Regions from separate parts of the Leifsonia sp. genome, predicted to be linked through region 1. Evidence: predicted binding sites of a transcription regulator. Region 1 holds the regulator's gene; the other holds the start of a gene.
The links. Region 1 encodes HspR, which represses chaperone genes until heat shock. Its sites were predicted from a motif close to AAGTTGAGTCNNNNNGACTCAACTT; they were not measured.
Positions count from the first base shown of each region.

Region 2: ACTHMF_RS10680 (ATP-dependent Clp protease ATP-binding subunit) is a predicted target of HspR. The motif match lies at 4,024-4,048, and genes of this name have one in related genera.

Region 1 covers NZ_JBQCGZ010000117.1:89-12,097, forward strand. The annotation lists gene ACTHMF_RS12620 (DnaJ C-terminal domain-containing protein) at 27-1,022, shown strand; gene ACTHMF_RS12625 (heat shock protein transcriptional repressor HspR) at 1,034-1,447, shown strand; gene ACTHMF_RS12630 (cysteine hydrolase family protein) at 1,568-2,308, opposite strand; gene ACTHMF_RS12635 (LysR family transcriptional regulator) at 2,367-3,236, shown strand; gene ACTHMF_RS12640 (type 1 glutamine amidotransferase domain-containing protein) at 3,345-4,046, shown strand; gene tdh (L-threonine 3-dehydrogenase) at 4,151-5,194, shown strand; gene ACTHMF_RS12650 (glycine C-acetyltransferase) at 5,194-6,381, shown strand; gene ACTHMF_RS12655 (alpha/beta hydrolase) at 6,410-7,795, opposite strand; gene ACTHMF_RS12660 (LacI family DNA-binding transcriptional regulator) at 7,879-8,907, opposite strand; gene ACTHMF_RS12665 (MFS transporter) at 9,049-10,452, shown strand; gene ACTHMF_RS12670 (glycoside hydrolase family 3 C-terminal domain-containing protein) at 10,465-12,009, shown strand, end outside.
Region 2 covers NZ_JBQCGZ010000096.1:40,329-46,115, reverse strand. The annotation lists gene ACTHMF_RS10700 (YcnI family copper-binding membrane protein) at 68-811, shown strand; gene ACTHMF_RS10695 (copper resistance CopC family protein) at 808-1,500, shown strand; gene ACTHMF_RS10690 (cytochrome c oxidase assembly protein) at 1,497-3,566, shown strand; gene ACTHMF_RS10685 (hypothetical protein) at 3,573-3,920, opposite strand; gene ACTHMF_RS10680 (ATP-dependent Clp protease ATP-binding subunit) at 4,079-5,787, shown strand, end outside.

The sequences.
Region 1 (12,009 bases):
CAGCACAGACTGAGAGAGGAGGCGCCGTGGCAAGCCAGGACTGGTTCGACAAGGACTTCTACAAGGTTCTTGGCGTCTCCAAGGACGTCAGCGATGCGGACCTGAAGAAGACCTACCGCAAGCTCGCGCGCAAGTACCACCCGGACTCCAACCCCGGCGACACCGCCGCGGAGGCGAAGTTCAAGGAGATCAGCGAGGCCTACTCGGTCCTCAGCGACGCCGAGGAGCGCGCGGAGTACGACCAGATCAGGGCCATGGGCTCCGGGGCGCGATTCACCTCGCCCGGCAGCAGCGGCCAGGGCGGATTCGACGACGTCTTCGGGGGCATGTTCGGCGGCGGGGCGCCGGGCGGCGCCCGCAGCTACACCTTCCAGCAGGGCGGCGGCGGGTTCGACGACGTGCTCGGCGGCCTGTTCGGCAACGGCCGGTTCGGGACCGCGAGCGGCGGCTACCGCGGCTACGGCGGCCCGACGCGCGGCCGCGACGTGACCGCGCACACGACCATCGACTTCGTGACGGCGACCAAGGGCGAGACGATCACCCTGCAGGCCTCGGACGGCAAGCCGATCAAGGTGAAGATCCCCGCCGGCGTGTCCGACGGCCAGAAGATCAAGCTGCGCGGCAAGGGCCAGCCCAGCCCGGACGGCGGCGAGGCCGGCGACATCGTGCTCACCGTCTCGGTGCGCAAGCACCCGGTGTTCGAGCGCGACGGACTGAACCTGCGCGTGACCGTCCCCGTCACCTTCGCGGAGGCCGCCCTGGGCGCCACCATCGAGGTGCCGACGCTGGGCGGCGACCCGGTGAAGCTGCGCGTCGCCCCCGGAACGCCGAGCGGCCGCGTGCTGCGCGTGAAGGGCCGCGGCGTCCAGACGTCCAAGGGCACCGGCGACCTGCTCGCCGTCGTCCAGGTCGCCGTCCCGTCGCACCTCTCCGGTGAGGCGAAGGAAGCGCTGGAGGCGTTCGCCGCCGCGCTGCCCGACGAGAATCCGCGCGAGGACCTGCTCGCCAAGGCCAGGAGCTGACGGAGCCGGGGATGGACGAGAACAGCCAGGTCTTCGTGATCTCGATCGCGGCGGAGCTGGCAGGGATGCACCCGCAGACCCTCCGCCAGTACGACCGGCTCGGGCTCGTGAGCCCGGGCCGGACCGCGGGCAAGTCGCGCCGCTACTCGATGCGCGACGTGGAGAAGCTGCAGGAGATCGCGCGGCTCGGCTCGGAGGGCGTGAGCCTGGAGGGCATCCGCCGCATCCTGGAGCTGGAGGACAACGTCCGCGCGCTGCGCGACCGCGTGCGCGAACTGGAGTCCGCGCTCGCCGACGAGCTGCTCAACCGCCCCGGCCGCCGCGTGTTCGCGGCCGGCTCGGAGGGCGAGGTGGTCTCGCTGCGCGCCGGGACGCGCGTGCGCCGCAGCAACCAGGTCGTGGTCTGGCGCCCGCTGGAGCGCTGACCGCGACCGCGAGGCTCGCCGCCGCCTGCACGGCGTGTGCCCGGTGACACGAGGGACGCGACGCGCTGCACAGTCTGTGCACCTGCGGCATGTCACGTCCCCCGTGTGCCCTTGACCCGCTCAGAGCGACGTGGAGGCGCCCTGGCCGACGTAGAGGGTGTTGGCGAACTCGTGCGCCTCGCCCGCCGCGATCTCGCGGTCGATGCCGGCGCGCACGTCCCGCATCAGCTTGTGCAGCTCGGCGTGCTTGTCCGGGTGCCGGCCGTGGCGGGTGCTGTCCCACAGGTTCGAGGCGCGGAGCGCCTCGCCCGCCTCGACCGCGAGCGTCCACTCCTCGGTCGTCGCGACCGCCGCGAACTCGGACTGCATGGTCACGAGCACGCTGATGTGCAGGGCGTCCGCCGAGATCGACCCCGCCTCGTTCACGAGGTCCAGCGTCCCGGTCGCGTCCGACAGGAACTCGACGGCGAAGCCGAGCTCCGCCGCGTCCCGCGCCGTCCCCGCGCAGCAGTGCTGGGTCATGTACCCGGCGATCGTCACGGTGTCGATGTCGTTCTCGCGCAGCCATGCCTCCAGGCCGGTGCCGGCGAACGACGACACCTCGGACTTGGTCACCAGCAGCGCCGGCTCGCGGTCGGCGACGGACGCGTGCAGCGCGGCGCCCTCCGAGCCGCGGGCGAACACCGGGGCGCCCTCGTCCTCGATGTGCTGGACGAGCACCAGCGGGACGCCGTGGTCGGCCGCGGCGTCGCAGGCGACCTCGATGTTCGGGATGGACGTGAACAGATCGGGGTGGCAGATCTTCAGGTTGCCGGTGACGTACTCGTTCTGCACGTCGATGACGATGAGCGCGCGCTTCATGCTCGGACTCTAGCGCTGAACGGCCGCCTCGGCAGACCGGGATCGCTACAGTGACCCTATGCCGAGCCCCAGCCTCGACCAGCTGCGCACCTTCGTGACCGTCGTCCGGGCCGGATCGCTCACCAGGGCGGCCCGGCTTCTCGGCGTCTCGCAGGCGACGGTGTCCGCGCACATCGACGCGCTCGAGGCGGCGCTCGGCGTCCGCCTGTTCGAGCGCGACCGCTCTGGCGTGACGCCCACCGCGAAGGGCGTCGAGCTCTCCCGGCGGGTCGCCGACCACGTGGACGCCCTGGAGGACGCCGCAGCGCTCGCCGGACGCTCCGCGACCGCGTCCCGCACCATCCACGTCGGCGGAGCGGCGGAGATCCTCTCGGTCAGGGTCGTCCCGCACCTCGCCCAGCTGACCGCCGCGGTGGACGCACCGATCCGGCTCGTGTTCGGGCTGGCCGACGACCTGCTGGAGAGCCTGTCGGCGGGCGCCGTGGACGTGGTCGTCAGCGCGGTGCCGCCGCGTCGCCGCGGGATCGCGGCCGTGCCCTTCTATGACGAGGAGTTCGTGCTCGTCGCCGCCCCGCGGTGGCGTGGCGAAGCGCTGGAGAGCATCCCGCTCGTCGCGTACGCGGAGGAGCTGCCCATCGTGCGGCGCTACTGGCGCAGCGTCTTCGGCAGGCCGCCAACAGGATTGCGGACGATCGCGATCGTGCCAGACCTCCGCGGCATCCGGGACGCGCTGCTGACGGGCATCGGCATGTCCGTCCTGCCCGGCTACCTGGTCGGCGACGCGCTCGAGGCCGGCGCGCTCGTCACCATCGACGAACCCGAGGTCGCGCCGCTGAACACGCTCTACCTCGCGACGCGCGGGCGGGAGGCGGAGAGCAACCCCGCGATCGCCGCCGTCTCCTCCGAGCTCCGGCGCCTCATCCGCTGACGCCCCGGTTCCCCGGCGCCCCCGATGCGCCGATGGCGTCCATCGGATCGCCGATGACCCCGGCGTGCAGCGGAACGCGACGATGGACGGCGTCGAAAGGACTCACCGATGTCGAACATCCTCATGGTCGTGACCGCGGCCGACTCCCTCACCCTCGCCGACGGATCGGAGCACCCGACCGGCTTCTGGGCGGAGGAGCTCGTGGTCGCCCATCGCGACCTCGTCGCCGCTGGCCACAGCGTCACCATCGCGACCCCCGGCGGTCGCGTCCCCACCGTCGATCCCGGGTCGCTCGACGTCGCGACCGTCGGCGACGCGGCGAAGGTCGAGGACCTCCGCGCGTACCTGGCCTCGATCGAGGACGAGCTGCGCCGGCCGGCCGCGCTGGACGCGATCGACGCCGGCGCGTACGCCGCCGTGGTGCTCCCCGGCGGTCACGGCCCGATGGCCGACCTCGCTCACGACCCGCAGCTGGGCGCGATCCTGATCGCGACCGACGCGGCGGGCGGGCTGATCGCCCCGTTCTGCCACGGTCCGGCCGGACTGCTCAGCGCGGTCCGTGCCGACGGTTCCTTCGCCTTCGCCGGGCGCCGGCTGACGGTGTTCAGCGACGAGGAGGAGCTGACAGGCGGCCTGGGCGAGAACACGCCGTGGCTCGTCGCGAGCACCCTCAGGGAGCGCGGCGCGCTCGTGGAGGACGGTGCGCCGTGGGCGTCCCACGTGGTGCGCGACCGCAACCTCATCAGCGGCCAGAACCCGCAGTCGAGCGAGGCGGTGGCGACGGCCGTGATCGACGCGCTGGCGTCGTAACAACGCCCACCCGCGCGGGTAGAGTTGTGCCCGGCCGCCGTGCTCACGAGGCGCAGGTGACGGCCGGCGACGATGCACGATTCGAGTCCCACGAGGATGGCGGAATGAGAGCCCTGTACAAGAGCGAGGCCGGTCCCGGCCTGTCCCTGGTCGATGTCCCCGAGCCGGAGATCGGCCCTGAGGACGTGAAGATCCGGGTGCTGCGCACGGGGATCTGCGGAACCGACCTGCACATCCTGCGCTGGGACGACTGGGCCGCGTCCGCCGTGAACGCCCCGCTCGTCCCCGGTCACGAGTTCTTCGGCGAGGTCGTCGAGGTCGGGCCGCTCGTGCACGACGTCGAGGTCGGCGACCGCGTCTCCGGCGAGGGGCACATCGTGTGCGGCACCTGCCGCAACTGCCGCGCCGGGCGCCGCCAGATGTGCATCAGGACCAAGGGCGTCGGCGTGCAGCGGGACGGCGCATTCGCCGAGTACCTCGTGCTGCCCGCGACGAACGTCTGGGTGCACCACACCTCCATCGAGCCGGAGGTCGGCGCGATCTTCGACCCGCTCGGGAACGCCGTGCACACCGCGCTCGCCTTCCCCGTCGTCGGGGAGGACGTGCTGGTGACCGGCTGCGGCCCGATCGGCCTGATGGCCATCGCGGTCGCGCGGCACGTCGGCGCGCGCTTCATCGTCGGCACCGACATCAGCGCGCAGCGGCTGGAGCTCGCCCGCGGGATGGGCGCCGACTTCACCGTGGACGTGTCGACGCACGACATCCGCGAGGCGCAGCAGGCGCTCGGGATGCGCGAGGGCTTCGACGTCGGCTTCGAGATGAGCGGCGCGCCGGCCGCGCTGCCCTCGATGATCGAGAACATGAACCACGGCGGCCGGATCGCGATGCTGGGGCTGCCGAGCACGAAGATCGCCATCGACTGGGGCATCGTCGTCACGCACATGCTCACGCTGAAGGGCATCTACGGCCGCGAGATGTTCGAGACCTGGAACGCGATGGGCGCCATGCTGCAGACCTCGAAGGCGCTGCACGACAGCATCGCCTCGATCGTGTCCGACCGCTTCCCCGCCCGCGACTGGGAGAAGGGGTTCGCCGCGGCGGCATCCGCCGGCGGCGGCAAGGTCATCCTCGACTGGACGGAGCTCTGATGTACGGGACGTTTCGCGACCACCTCGCTGTGCAGCTGGCGGAGATCGAGGAGGCGGGGCTCACCAAGCGCGAGCGCAGCATCCACGGTCCGCAGGCCGCGCTGATCACGGCGGACGGCGCCGAGGTGCTCAACTTCTGCGCCAACAACTCCCTCGGCCTCGCCGACCACCCCGCCCTGCGCGACGCGGCGAAGGCCGCGCTCGACGACTGGGGCTACGGGCTGGCCAGCGTGCGCTTCATCTGCGGCACCCAGGAGCAGCACCTCGAGCTGGAGCGCCGGGTCTCCGGCTTCCTCGGCACCGAGGCGACCATCCTGTTCTCGTCGTGCTTCGACGCCAACGGCGGCGTGTTCGAGACGCTGTTCTCGGCGGAGGACGCGATCGTCTCCGACGAGCTCAACCACGCCTCGATCATCGACGGCATCCGGCTCTCCAAGGCGCAGCGCTACCGCTACAAGAACCGGGACATGGCCGACCTGCGCGCGCAGCTGACCGCGGCGAAGGAGGCGGGCGCGCGGTTCACCGTGATCGTCACGGACGGCGTGTTCTCGATGGACGGCTACATCGCGCCGCTGCGGGAGATCTGCGACCTCGCCGACGAGTTCGGCGCGCTGGTGTTCGTCGACGACTCGCACGCCGTCGGCTTCGTCGGCGAGCACGGCCGCGGCACACCGGAGTTCTGCGGTGTCGCCGACCGCGTCGACATCTACACGGGAACGTTCGGCAAGGCCCTCGGCGGAGCCTCCGGCGGCTACGTGTCGTCGCGCCGCGAGATCGTGGACCTGCTGCGCCAGCGCTCGCGCCCGTACCTGTTCTCGAACACCCTCGCGCCGTCGATCGTCGCGGGGACGCTCGCGGCGCTCGACCTGCTGGAGCGCTCCGACGACCTGCGCGAGCGGCTCGTCGCCAACGCGGCCCTGTTCCGGTCGCTCATGACGGAGGCGGGCTTCGACCTGCTGCCGGGCGAGCATCCCATCGTCCCTGTGATGTTCGGGGACGCGGCGCTCACCGCCCGCATCGCCGACGAGATGCAGAAGCACGGCGTCTACGTGACCGCGTTCTCCTTCCCGGTCGTTCCGCGCGGCAAGGCGCGCATCCGCGTGCAGCTCTCCGCCGCGCACACGGACGAGGAGATCCGCCGCTGCGTCGACGCGTTCAGCGCGGCACGGGAGGCGGTCGCCGCCTGAGCGCGGCGCCGGTCCGCGGGCCGCTGGCTCAGCCGAGTTCGGGCAGGTCGCGGGTCGAGCGCGGGCGGCGGACGAGGAGCAGCACCAGCCGGGCGCCGAGGAACACGGCGAGGACGGACAGGTCGACGATGGTCGCTGTGCCGACAACGGCCACCGCCTGTTTCACGCCGCAGTCGCGCGGCGTCTGATCCGGTGTGCACAGCACCCGGCCAGGAGCGCTGACGATGGCGCCGGAGCCGAGCCACTGCGGGATGAACTGGTCGTACGCGCTGGCCAGACCCGGCACCAGCGCCCTGGTGTGCTCCGCGCCGGGCACCCGCCAGAAGGTGACCGTCCAGCCGGCCTTCTCCGCCGCCATCGCGTTGGTCTCGACCTGCGGCGTGTAGTAACGGTCGAGCATGCCGGCGATGAAGACGGCGGTCATGGGCTTCCCCGCGTAGCTGGTCGCCGCCATCACCTTGGCTGGCCAGGTCTTCTCGTACGCGGCGAGGTTTCCGTGCCAGTACCGGGCGAGGGTCAGGGTCCGCCACTTGTGCTCGCCCGGCTTGTCCGGGCCGCCGACGGACACGATCTTCGACCAGATCGCCGGGTACGCGGCGCCGAGGTAGGCGGCGCACTCACCGCCGTGGGAGTACCCCGCGAGTCCCCAGTCGAGTCGGTTGCTGCTCACGGGCAGGTTGGAGCGGATCCACGCGGGCACGTCCCTGGCCAGGTAGGTCTCGACCTGCCCCGCGCTGGAGTTCGCGCACGGCGGGTTCTTCAGGCTGCCGCCGAGCTGGTCGACGTCGAGGATGAACGGCGCGTCGTCCAGCTTCTGCTGGCCGAGGCTGTGCAGGGCGTCGACGGTGGGCCCGAGCCGTGGGCTGCCGGGCTGGCCCATCATCATGGTCACGATCGGGCGCGTCCCGGACGGGTGGCGCAGCCAGCCGGGCGGGACGAACAGCTTGGCGGGCCGGGCGGAGAACCGCGATGCCGTCGGCGGGATGTCCACGGTGAGCTGGGCGCCGTCGCGCAGGTTCTGCGCGGTGAGCGGGATCGTCTGACCGGCGACCGTGACCGTGCTGAGTGTCGGCCGGAGTACGACGACGCCGACCCCGACCGTGACGACGACCATCGCCGCAGTCAGCACCGCGGAGACGACCCGCATCGCGCCCCGGGACTGGATGGCGTCGCCGATGGCGAGCGGGATCGTCACGGCGGCGAGCCCGATCGCCCACCAGCCGCCGCCGGCGAGGTCGGGTCGTGGCGCGAACTGCGCCCAGAGCAGGACGCCGGCGAGCGCGGCGACCTGGACGGTGACGATCGTGAGCACCGTCGGAGTCGCGCGCAGGCGCCAGGCGCGTCCCGCGAAGCGCACGGCGGGGAGCGCGGCGAGCGCTGCGAGGGTCAGGCAGAGCCAGGCGATGGTGGGCACCGAGCCAGACTATGGTCGGGGACCTGCGGATTCGCTCGCGAAAGCGGGCCGCTGCCAGCGAAGGCGTTCAGGGAGCGTCGAGGCTAGGCGGGGGCGGGCGCCGCGGCCGTCGACTCGCGCAGGATGGCGCGCACCGGGGGAGCGTCCACGCGTTCGACGCGCTCGCCGGCGCGCATCCGCGCGTACGCGTCCGCGAGCTCGGTCGCGAGCGCGTCGGCGTCGAAGGTCACCGTGCTCAGGCGGGGCAGGTACTCGGCCCCGGCGGGGATGTCGTCCGCGCCGATGACCGAGATGTCGCCCGCCACGCGCACCCCCGCGTCGGCGAGCGCCCGGATCGCCGCCATCGCCAGGCGGTCGTCGGTGGCGAGCACGGCGGTCGGCGCCGCGGGGTCGTAGCGGAGGCCGTGCGCCCAGTCGCGCAGCGCCGTGGCCGTCGTGCCGCCGTGGACGACCGTCACCGTCGCGCCGGATCCCCTGGCCGCCTCTTCGGCTCCGGCGAGCCGGTCGCGCGCGGCGGCCGACGGGCCGGAGGGCACGAGCACGGCGATCCGGCGGTGCCCGAGCGCGAGCAGCGACTCCATCGCCACCCGGCCGAACGGCCGCTGCGGGATGACGAGCGACGGCGCGTAGTCGACCGGTTCCGCGCCGTGCACGATGAGGGCCCTGACCCCGGCGAGCCGCAGCACCTCCATCGCCTCGGCGTCGCAGCGTTCCGCCTCGGCGAGCACGGCCTCCGGCCGCAGCTTCGCCCAGAGCTGCCCGGCCTCCGCCCCGGCGACCGTGGTGTCGGCGTGCCGGAGGGCGTCGATGCCGTCGTCCACCGTGCGGCTCAGGAGCAGCTCGAACGTGCGCTCCACGGTCGCGCCGTGGTCCGCGGCGGAGGCGGCGTGCAGCAGCCCGGCGACGGCCTCGCCGCTGGCCAGCGAGCGCGCAGCGGTGTTCGGCGTGTAGCCGAGCAGCCGGGCCGCCTCCAGGACGCGGTTCCTGGTGTCGTCGGAGACGCGCGAGTTCGGCTTGTCGTTCAGCACGAACGAGACCGTCGCGCGGGAGACCCCGGCCGCGAGCGCGACATCGGCGCTGGTCGGGGCCTTGACGACCTGGGGCGTGAACATGGTGCTCTCAGTCTAGGTCTGCCGAGGCCGGCTGCTAACTCGTGTAACCAAAAACCGAGCAATAGCTTGTATTTGCCGGACAGGCCCCGTATGGTTACGCGTGTTAGCACGCAACGACGCCTGCTCGAAAGGACTGAACCCGTGACAACGCCGTCTGACGACTTCCCCGAGGGCCCCCGGCCCGTCCAGCCCACGCTCCCCTCCAACCTGTCGGGCGTCCCCGACAGCGCGGCACTGGGCTCCACCCTGACCACCGCGGACTCGCCGTTCTCCGCCGCACCCACCTCCGCCGTCTCCGCGCAGCCGGGGCAGAAGGCCAAGGTGCGCGGCCGGCTCCTGAAGCTGATGCTCTCGATGAGCGTCGCCAACCTCGCCATCTTCGGCATCTGGGGCGCCGTCCCCGGCATCCTGCTCCCCCTGCAGGTGCAGGGCATCGTCGGCGACGACCCGACCGCCAAGGCGGGCGCCCTCGCCGTGATCGCGACGACCGGCGCGTTCGCCGCCATGATCGCCCAGCCGATCGCCGGCACCGTCTCCGATCGCACGCGCAGCCGCTTCGGGCGCCGGGCGCCGTGGATGGTCGGCGGCGTGCTCATCGGCGGCCTCGCCCTCATCGGGATGGGCCTCGGCAACACGCTCGTCCAGGTCGGCATCGCGTGGGTCATCGTGCAGATCGCGTACAACTTCGCGCAGGGACCGCTGAGCGCCATCCTCCCCGACCGCGTCCCGAGCGCCGTGCGCGGCACCTTCTCGGCCCTGAGCGGCCTCGGCCTGATGCTCGGAGCGCTCGGCGGCCAGATCGCCGGCGCCGCCTTCGCGACCGCCATCCCCGCCGGCTACCTGGTCTTCGCCGGCGTCGCGCTCGTGGTGCTCGTGCTCTTCGTCGTGCTCAACCCCGACCGCTCCAACAAGGGCGAGCCCAAGCCGTCGTTCGACGTCGTCGCGTTCCTCAAGACGTTCTGGGTCAGCCCGGTCAAGCACCCCGACTTCTTCTGGGGCTTCACCGGCCGCCTGCTGCTGTTCGCCGGCTACTTCATGGTCACCGGCTACCAGCTCTACATCCTGCAGGACTACATCGGCCTGGGGGACAAGGCGGTCGCGCTCGTGCCGCTGCTCGGCATCCTCTCGCTCGCCGGGACGCTCATCTCGACCCTGATCGGCGGGCCGCTCTCCGACAAGCTCGGCCGCCGCAAGATCGTCGTCATCGTGGCCGGCATCGTCCTCGCGATCTCGCTGGTGTTCCCGCTCGTGATGCCGACGGTGACCGGGATGCTGATCTTCTCGTTCGTCGCCGGGCTCGGCTTCGGCGCCTACCAGTCGGTGGACACCGCGCTGATGAGCGAGGTGCTCCCGTCCAAGGACGACTTCGCCAAGGACCTCGGCGTGCTCAACATCGCGGCGACCCTGCCGCAGACGCTCGCCCCCGGCATCGCCGGCCTGATCGTCGTCGCCTTCGGCGGCGCGTACACGCCCCTGTTCCCCATCGGCATCGTCATCGCCATCGTCGGCGCGTTCGCCGTGCTGCCGATCAAGTCCGTCCGCTAGGAGAATCGCACCATGACCGACACCACGACGACCGAGCAGTTCCTCGACGGACTCCTCGACGCGCTCTCGCTGGAGCAGAAGGTCCGGCTGCTCACCGGCGCCTCGTTCTGGACGCTGCACGAGGAGCCGCAGGTCGGCCTCGGCACGATCGTCGTCTCCGACGGCCCCGCCGGCATCCGCGGGCAGCTCTGGGACGAGCGCGACGCGTCGGCGAACCTCCCGTCGCCGACGGCGCTCGCCGCATCCTGGGACGTCGACCGCGTCCACCGGCTCGGGCAGCTGATCGCCGCGGAGGCGCGCCGCAAGGGCGTCGGCGTCGCGCTGGGGCCGACCGTCAACATCCAGCGCTCGCCGCGCGGCGGCCGGCACTTCGAGGCGTACAGCGAGGACCCGTGGCTCTCGGGCGTCGTCGGGACCGCATTCGTGAAAGGCGTCCAGTCCTGCGGCGTCGCCGCGACCCCCAAGCACTACGTCGCCAACGACAGCGAGACCGACCGCATGACGGTCGACGTGCACGTGGACGAGCGCACGCTCCGCGAGGTCTACCTCGCGCCGTTCGAGCGGATGGTGGTCGAGGGCGGCGCGTGGCTGGTGATGTCCTCCTACAACTCGGTCAACGGCGTCACGATGACGGAGAACGACCTGCTGCGCTCGCCGCTGAAGGACGAGTGGGGCTTCGACGGCGTCGTCGTCTCCGACTGGGGCGGCGTCCGGGACACCGTCGCCGCGGCGCGCTCGGCGCAGGACCTGGCGATGCCCGGCCCGCAGGGCGTCTGGGGCGCGGCGCTCGTCGAGGCGGTCCGCGCCGGCCAGGTGGACGAGGCGCACGTGGACGAGAAGGTGCGCCGCATCCTGCGGCTCGCCGGCCGGCTCGGCGCGCTCGACGGCGTGGAGGCCGCGACGCCGCTCGCCGAGCCGTGGCCGCAGGAGCGCATCGACGCCCTGCTGCGCGAGGCCGCCGCAGACGGGATGGTGCTGGTGCGCAACGAGGGCGGCCTGCTTCCCGTCGCGGCAGACGGGACGACCGTCGCGGTGCTCGGCCAGCACGCCCGCGTCGCGCGCAGCCAGGGCGGCGGCTCCGCGACCGTGTTCCCGCAGCACGTGGTGACCCCGCTCGACGGCATCGCCGACGTGTTCGGCGCGCAGAACGTCCGGTTCGCGCCCGGGGTGCGCTCGTCCGAGTCCGTCCTGCCGCTCGACGCACGGGTCTCGACCGACCCGGCGACCGGCGAGGGCGGCGTGCACGTGCGCTTCCTCGACGCCGAGGGCGGCATCCTGCTCGACGAGCACCGGATGGGCGGCCGGCTCGCCTGGCTCGGTGACCCGGTGCTCGGCTCGACCGCCGTGATCGAGGTGACGGGCACGTTCACCGCGCCGGAGGACGGCGAGTACGCCGTCGGCTTCGCCGGTCTCGGCCTGTTCCGCTTCGAGGTGGATGGCGAGCTGAAGAGCGACGGGCTGTTCTTCCCCGAGGGCACCGATCCCTTCATGGCGTTCCTGAACCCGCCGAAGCAGTCCTTCCCGCTCGCGCTGCGCGCCGGCCAGACGGTCTCGCTC
Region 2 (5,787 bases), on a different contig from region 1:
CGCCCGCGCCGAGGTGCCATCCCCATCCCCTCATCCGGCCGTGCATCGGCCGAGAATCGGACATCCCATGAACACGCGTTTCCTCACGCGCGCCGGCGTCGCCTCCGTCGCGGCCGTCGCGCTCGCCCTCGCCGCCCCGCTGGCGGCGAGCGCCCACGTGCACGTCGACCCCGACCAGGCCTCCGTCGGCGGCTACTCCACCCTGACCTTCAAGGTCCCCAACGAGTCGGCGAAGGCCGGAACGGTCAAGCTGGAGGTGGACCTGCCCACCGACACGCCGCTCACCTCGGTCTCGTACCAGCCGGTCGCCGGCTGGACGACGCAGGTCGTCTCCGAGACGCTGCCGAAGCCGGTGAAGACGGACACCGGCACCATCACGGAGGCGCCGGTGAAGGTGGTCTGGACCGCCGGCTCCGGCGTGCAGATCGCGCCGGGCCAGTTCCAGCAGTTCGTCATCTCTGCCGGCGCGATGCCGGACACCGGGAGCATCCTGCTGCCGACCCACCAGTACTACTCGGACGGCACCGTCGTCGACTGGGACCAGAAGACCCCGGCGTCCGGCGCGGAGCCGGAGCACCCGGCGCCGACGGTCTACATCACCGAGGCCCCGCCGGCGGGGGAGGACTCCGCCGTGCCGAGCGTCGCCGCGACGCCCGGCGCAGAGCCGGCACCGGCATCCGCCTCCCCGGCTGCCGCTGCCGCCGCGATCGGCCTGGGCATCGGCGGGCTGGCGCTCGGCGCGATCGCACTCGTGGTCGCGGTGTTCGCCGCGACCCGGCGCGGGCGCCCGGCGCAGGGCGCGGGCAAGTGAGCGCGGCCGCGCGGGACGCCCGTCCCGCGCGGTCGTGGAGGACGGCGGCCGCTGCGGCCGCGGGTGCGATCGCGGCGGCAGCGCTGGCGTTCGCACCCGCGGTCGCGGCGAGCGCCCACGACTACCTCGTGGAGAGCTCGCCCGCCGCGGGCTCGGTGCAGACCGTCCCCCTCGACCGCGTCAGCCTGACCTTCAACGATCGCGTCCTGGACCTGAGCGGCGACGGCTCGTCGGCGCTCGTCCAGGTGACCGCCGCGAACGGCCGGCACTTCGAGACGGGATGCGCGAGCATCGCCGATCGCACCGTCTCCGCCCCGGTCGCGCTCGGCCAGGACGGCCGCTACACGGTGGAGTGGCAGATCGTGTCCGCGGACGGGCACACCGTGTCCGACTCGCTGGTCTTCGACTACCGCGCACCGGCCGGCGCCGCCCGCAGCGAGGGCAGCCCCGACCGTCCCGGCTGCGGGGCGGCGAGGGAACAGCCGGCGGCGGCCGGCACCTCGACGCCCGCTCCGGCCGCGGCGAAGCAGGACGACGCCGTGGGGCTCGTGATCGGGATCGCCGTCGGGATCGTCGTGCTCGCCGCCGTCGGCGTGCTGGTGGTGGTGCTCACCGCGCGCCGGTCGCGCAGAAGCGCCCCGTCCGGCAGGCCCGCCCGGGAGCCGTCCCGTGAGGAGGACGACGAATGAGCGCCCGCACCGGCGGCACCCGGGTCGACCCGAACGACGCGGGCGCCCCCGGTGAGGCGGCGTTCCGCGAGCAGGAGCTGCGGCTGCCCCCGGTGAGCGTTCCGGCGCTGCTGGTGCTGCTGTGCGTGCCGCTCGCCGTCGCCGCCGCGCTGCTGGCGATGGTGTTCTCCGGTGCCTTCCTCACCGGGACCGCCCTACTGGACCCGGGCGACCTCGTGACGTACGGCCTGCCGGTGGCGCGCACCCTGCACGACATCGCGGCGACGGCGACCGTCGGCTTCCTGGCGGTCGCCGCGTTCCTCGCGCCGGGGCAGACGAAGCGGCCGGGGATGCTCGGCTGGGCGCAGTCCCGGGCGACGCGGTGGGCGGGCTGGGCGGGTGCCGCCTGGTTCGCGTGCGCGCTGGCCGTGCTCCTGCTCACCGGGGTGAGCGTCTCGGGCGTGCAGCCGGCGGACGCGCTGTTCTGGCCGACGCTCGGCACGTTCCTGTTCGGCGTCGAGCTCGGTCAGTCGCTCGTCGTCTCCGCCGTCGCGGTGCTCGTCGCGGCCGTGGTCGCGGCGCTCGCCCACCGGATCACCACCGCGGGCGTCGCGTTCGGCTTCGCCGTGTTCGCGCTGCTGCCGCTCGCGCTCTCCGGGCACGCCGCGGGCTCCTCGGAGCACGCGAACGCGGTCAACAGCCTCGCGGTCCACCTGGTCGGCGTGACCCTGTGGGCGGGCGGCCTGCTCGCCCTGCTGCTGCTGCGGACGACCATGAAGCGGGGCTTCCCCGCCGCCGTCGCGCGCTACTCGACGCTCGCCGGCTGGGCGTTCGCGGCGGTCGCGTTCTCGGGTGTCGTGAACGCGTCCCTGCGGCTGGCCTCCCCCTCCGACCTGCTGAAGCCGTACGGCATCCTCATCCTGGTCAAGGCCGCCGTGCTGGTGCTGCTCGGGATCGCCGGGGCGCTGCAGCGCAGGCGCGTGATCCCGCGACTGCGGCGCGACCCCGCCGACCGGAGGGCGTTCGCCGCGTTCGCGACCGCCGAGATCGTGTTCATGGCGCTGGCGGTCGGCGTCTCGGTCGGGCTGTCCCGCAGCGCGCCTCCCGTCTCGCAGCAGCCGCTCACCGGCGACGAGGCGCGCGAGGGCCTGCTCGGCTTCCCGTACCCGCCGCCGGTGACGGTGGAGCGGATACTGACGGTGTCCCACATCGACTGGGTGTGGCTCGCGCTCGCCGCGGTGCTCGCCGGGCTGTACGTCTGGGCGTTCGTCCGGCTGCGCCGGCGAGGCGACCCGTGGCCGGTGCACCGCCTGATCGCGTGGCTCGCGGGCTGCGTCGCACTGGTCTGGCTGACCAGCGGGGGCGCCGCCGTGTACGGGCTCGTGCACTTCAGCACCCACATGGTGCAGCACATGGGCCTGATGATGCTCGCGCCTCCCCTGTTCGTGCTCGGCGGTCCCGTGCTGCTCGCGCTGCGCGTGCTGCCCGCCCGGCACGACGGCAGCATGGGAGTGCGGGAGTGGCTGCTGCTGCTCACCCACTCCGGCTATCTGCGGTTCCTGTCCCGTCCGGTCGTCGCGGGGGTGATCTTCGCGGGCAGCCTCGTGGTGTTCTACTTCACGCCGGCGTTCCAGTCCGCGATGTTCAGCCACCAGTGGCACGTGCTGATGTGCGTGCACTTCCTGCTGAGCGGCTACCTGTTCTTCTGGGTGTTCATCGGGATCGATCCCGGGCCGCCGCGTCCCGCCTACCCGATCCTGTTCATCGTGATGCTGGCCACCCTGGCCTTCCACGCGTTCTTCGGGGTCGCACTGATGGAGAGCGGCTGCGTGCTCGCGGCCGACTGGTACCACGCGCTCGGGCAGACGGACGACGCCGCGCTGCTCGCCGACCAGCACGTCGGCGGCGGTGTCGCCTGGGGTGCGTCCGAGCTGCCGATGGTGCTGGTGGCGCTGCTCGTTGTGGCGCGCTGGGTGTCCTCGGACGAGCGCGCCGCCCGCCGCCTCGACCGCCAGGCGGAGCGCGACGGCGACGCCGAGCTGCGCGCGTACAACGAGCGGCTGGCGCGGCTCAGCCGGAGGGAGTGAGGCCGCTCAGCGCTCGTCGTGCCTGCGCTTCTTGGCGCCGGGCGCGTCCAGCAGCGAGAGCGCGAACAGCACGCCGAGCAGGCCGAAGATCACGAGCGCGGCGGCCAGGTCGCTCCACGCGAACGGGATGAGCGTCCCGTCGATCGAGAGCACCAGCACCGTCTCGATGACGCCGAACACCAGGAAGAACAGTCCGAGCAGCGTGCGGGTGACCCGGATGCGCCCGCGCCGGTGCAGCTCCACCCGCCGGAACTCGACCATCAGGGTCAGCAGCAGCAGCGGCAGGATCTGCGAGAGGGCGGCGGCGGTCGCGCTGTCCAGCAGCACGACGTGGACGTCCATCGGGTCGACCATGGGGTTCAGGGTACCGCGGGGCGCCGGTCCCGGGAGCCGCCGGGCCTCCCGCGGGCCCGGCGTCGCGGGTAGCCTGAGCCCTGGAATACCCGTCGCGCGAGCAAAGTTGAGCTAAGTAGACTCAACTCTGTCGGAAGACGTGGAAAGGACTTCAGAGTATGGCGAACATGCAGGGCGCGCCCTCCACTCAGGAGGAAGCCAAGAGCGCGCTCGAACAGTACGGCGTGAACCTCACGGAGATCGCCAAGAGCGGCAAGCTCGACCCGGTCATCGGGCGGGACGCCGAGATCCGGCGCGTCAGCCAGGTGCTCACCCGCAGGACCAAGAACAACCCGGTGCTCATCGGCGAGCCCGGCGTCGGCAAGACGGCCGTCGTCGAGGGCCTCGCCCAGCGCATCGTCGCGGGGGACGTCGCCGACTCGCTCAAGGGCAAGCAGCTGGTCTCGCTCGACCTGTCCGCCCTCGTGGCCGGCGCGATGTACCGCGGCCAGTTCGAGGAGCGGCTGAAGGCCGTCCTCAAGGAGATCAACGACGCCGAGGGCCAGATCATCACCTTCGTCGACGAGCTGCACATCCTCATGGGCGCGGGCGGCGGCGAGGGGTCGGTCGCGGCCTCCAACATGCTGAAGCCGATGCTCGCGCGCGGCGAGCTGCGCCTCATCGGCGCGACCACGCTCAACGAGTACCGCGAGTTCATCGAGAAGGACGCCGCGCTCGAGCGGCGCTTCCAGCAGGTGTACGTCGGCGAGCCGAGCGTGGAGGACACCGTCGCCATCCTGCGCGGGCTCAAGGGTCGCTACGAGGCGCACCACGGCGTGACCATCGAGGACTCCGCCCTGGTCGCGGCGGCCTCGCTCTCCAACCGCTACATCACCGCGCGGCAGCTGCCGGACAAGGCGATCGACCTGATCGACGAGGCGGCCAGCCGGCTCAAGATGGAGATCGACTCCGCCCCGGTCGAGATCGACACCCTGCAGCGCCAGGTGGAGCGGATGAAGCTGGAGGAGTTCGCCCTCAAGAAGGAGAAGGACGACGCCAGCAAGGAGCGCCTGGAGCAGCTGCGGCAGCGGCTGCGCGAGCAGGAGGACGAGCTCGAACAGCTGCAGGAGCGCTGGCGCGCCGAGAAGGCGTCGCTGAACCGCGTCGGCGAGCTGCGCTCGCAGCTGGACGAGGCCAAGACCCAGCGCGACCTGGCGCTGCGCGACGGCCGCTACCAGGAGGCGTCCCGCATCGAGTACGAGACCATCCCGAACATCGAGCGCGAGCTCGCGGAGGCCGAGCGTGCCGAGCAGCACCCCGACCACCCGCGCATGGTGAACGAGCAGGTCACCGCCGACGACATCGCCGCCGTGGTCGCCGCCTGGACGGGTATCCCGGTCGACCGGCTCACGCAGGGCGAGACCGAGAAGCTGCTGCACCTGGAGCACGAGCTCGGCCGCCGCATCATCGGTCAGAAGAAGGCCGTGCAGGCGGTCGCCGACGCGGTGCGCCGCACGCGCGCCGGGATCTCCGACCCCGGACGCCCGACCGGCTCGTTCCTGTTCCTCGGTCCGACCGGTGTCGGCAAGACGGAGCTGGCGAAGGCGCTCGCCGCCTTCCTGTTCGACGACGAGAAGGCGATGGTGCGCATCGACATGAGCGAGTACGGGGAGAAGTTCTCCGTCTCGCGCCTGGTCGGCGCGCCTCCCGGGTATGTCGGTTACGAGCAGGGCGGTCAGCTGACCGAAGCCGTGCGCCGTCGCCCGTACTCGGTGATCCTGCTGGACGAGGTGGAGAAGGCGCACCCCGAGGTGTTCGACGTGCTGCTGCAGGTGCTCGACGACGGCCGGCTCACCGACGGCCAGGGCCGCACGGTCGACTTCCGCAA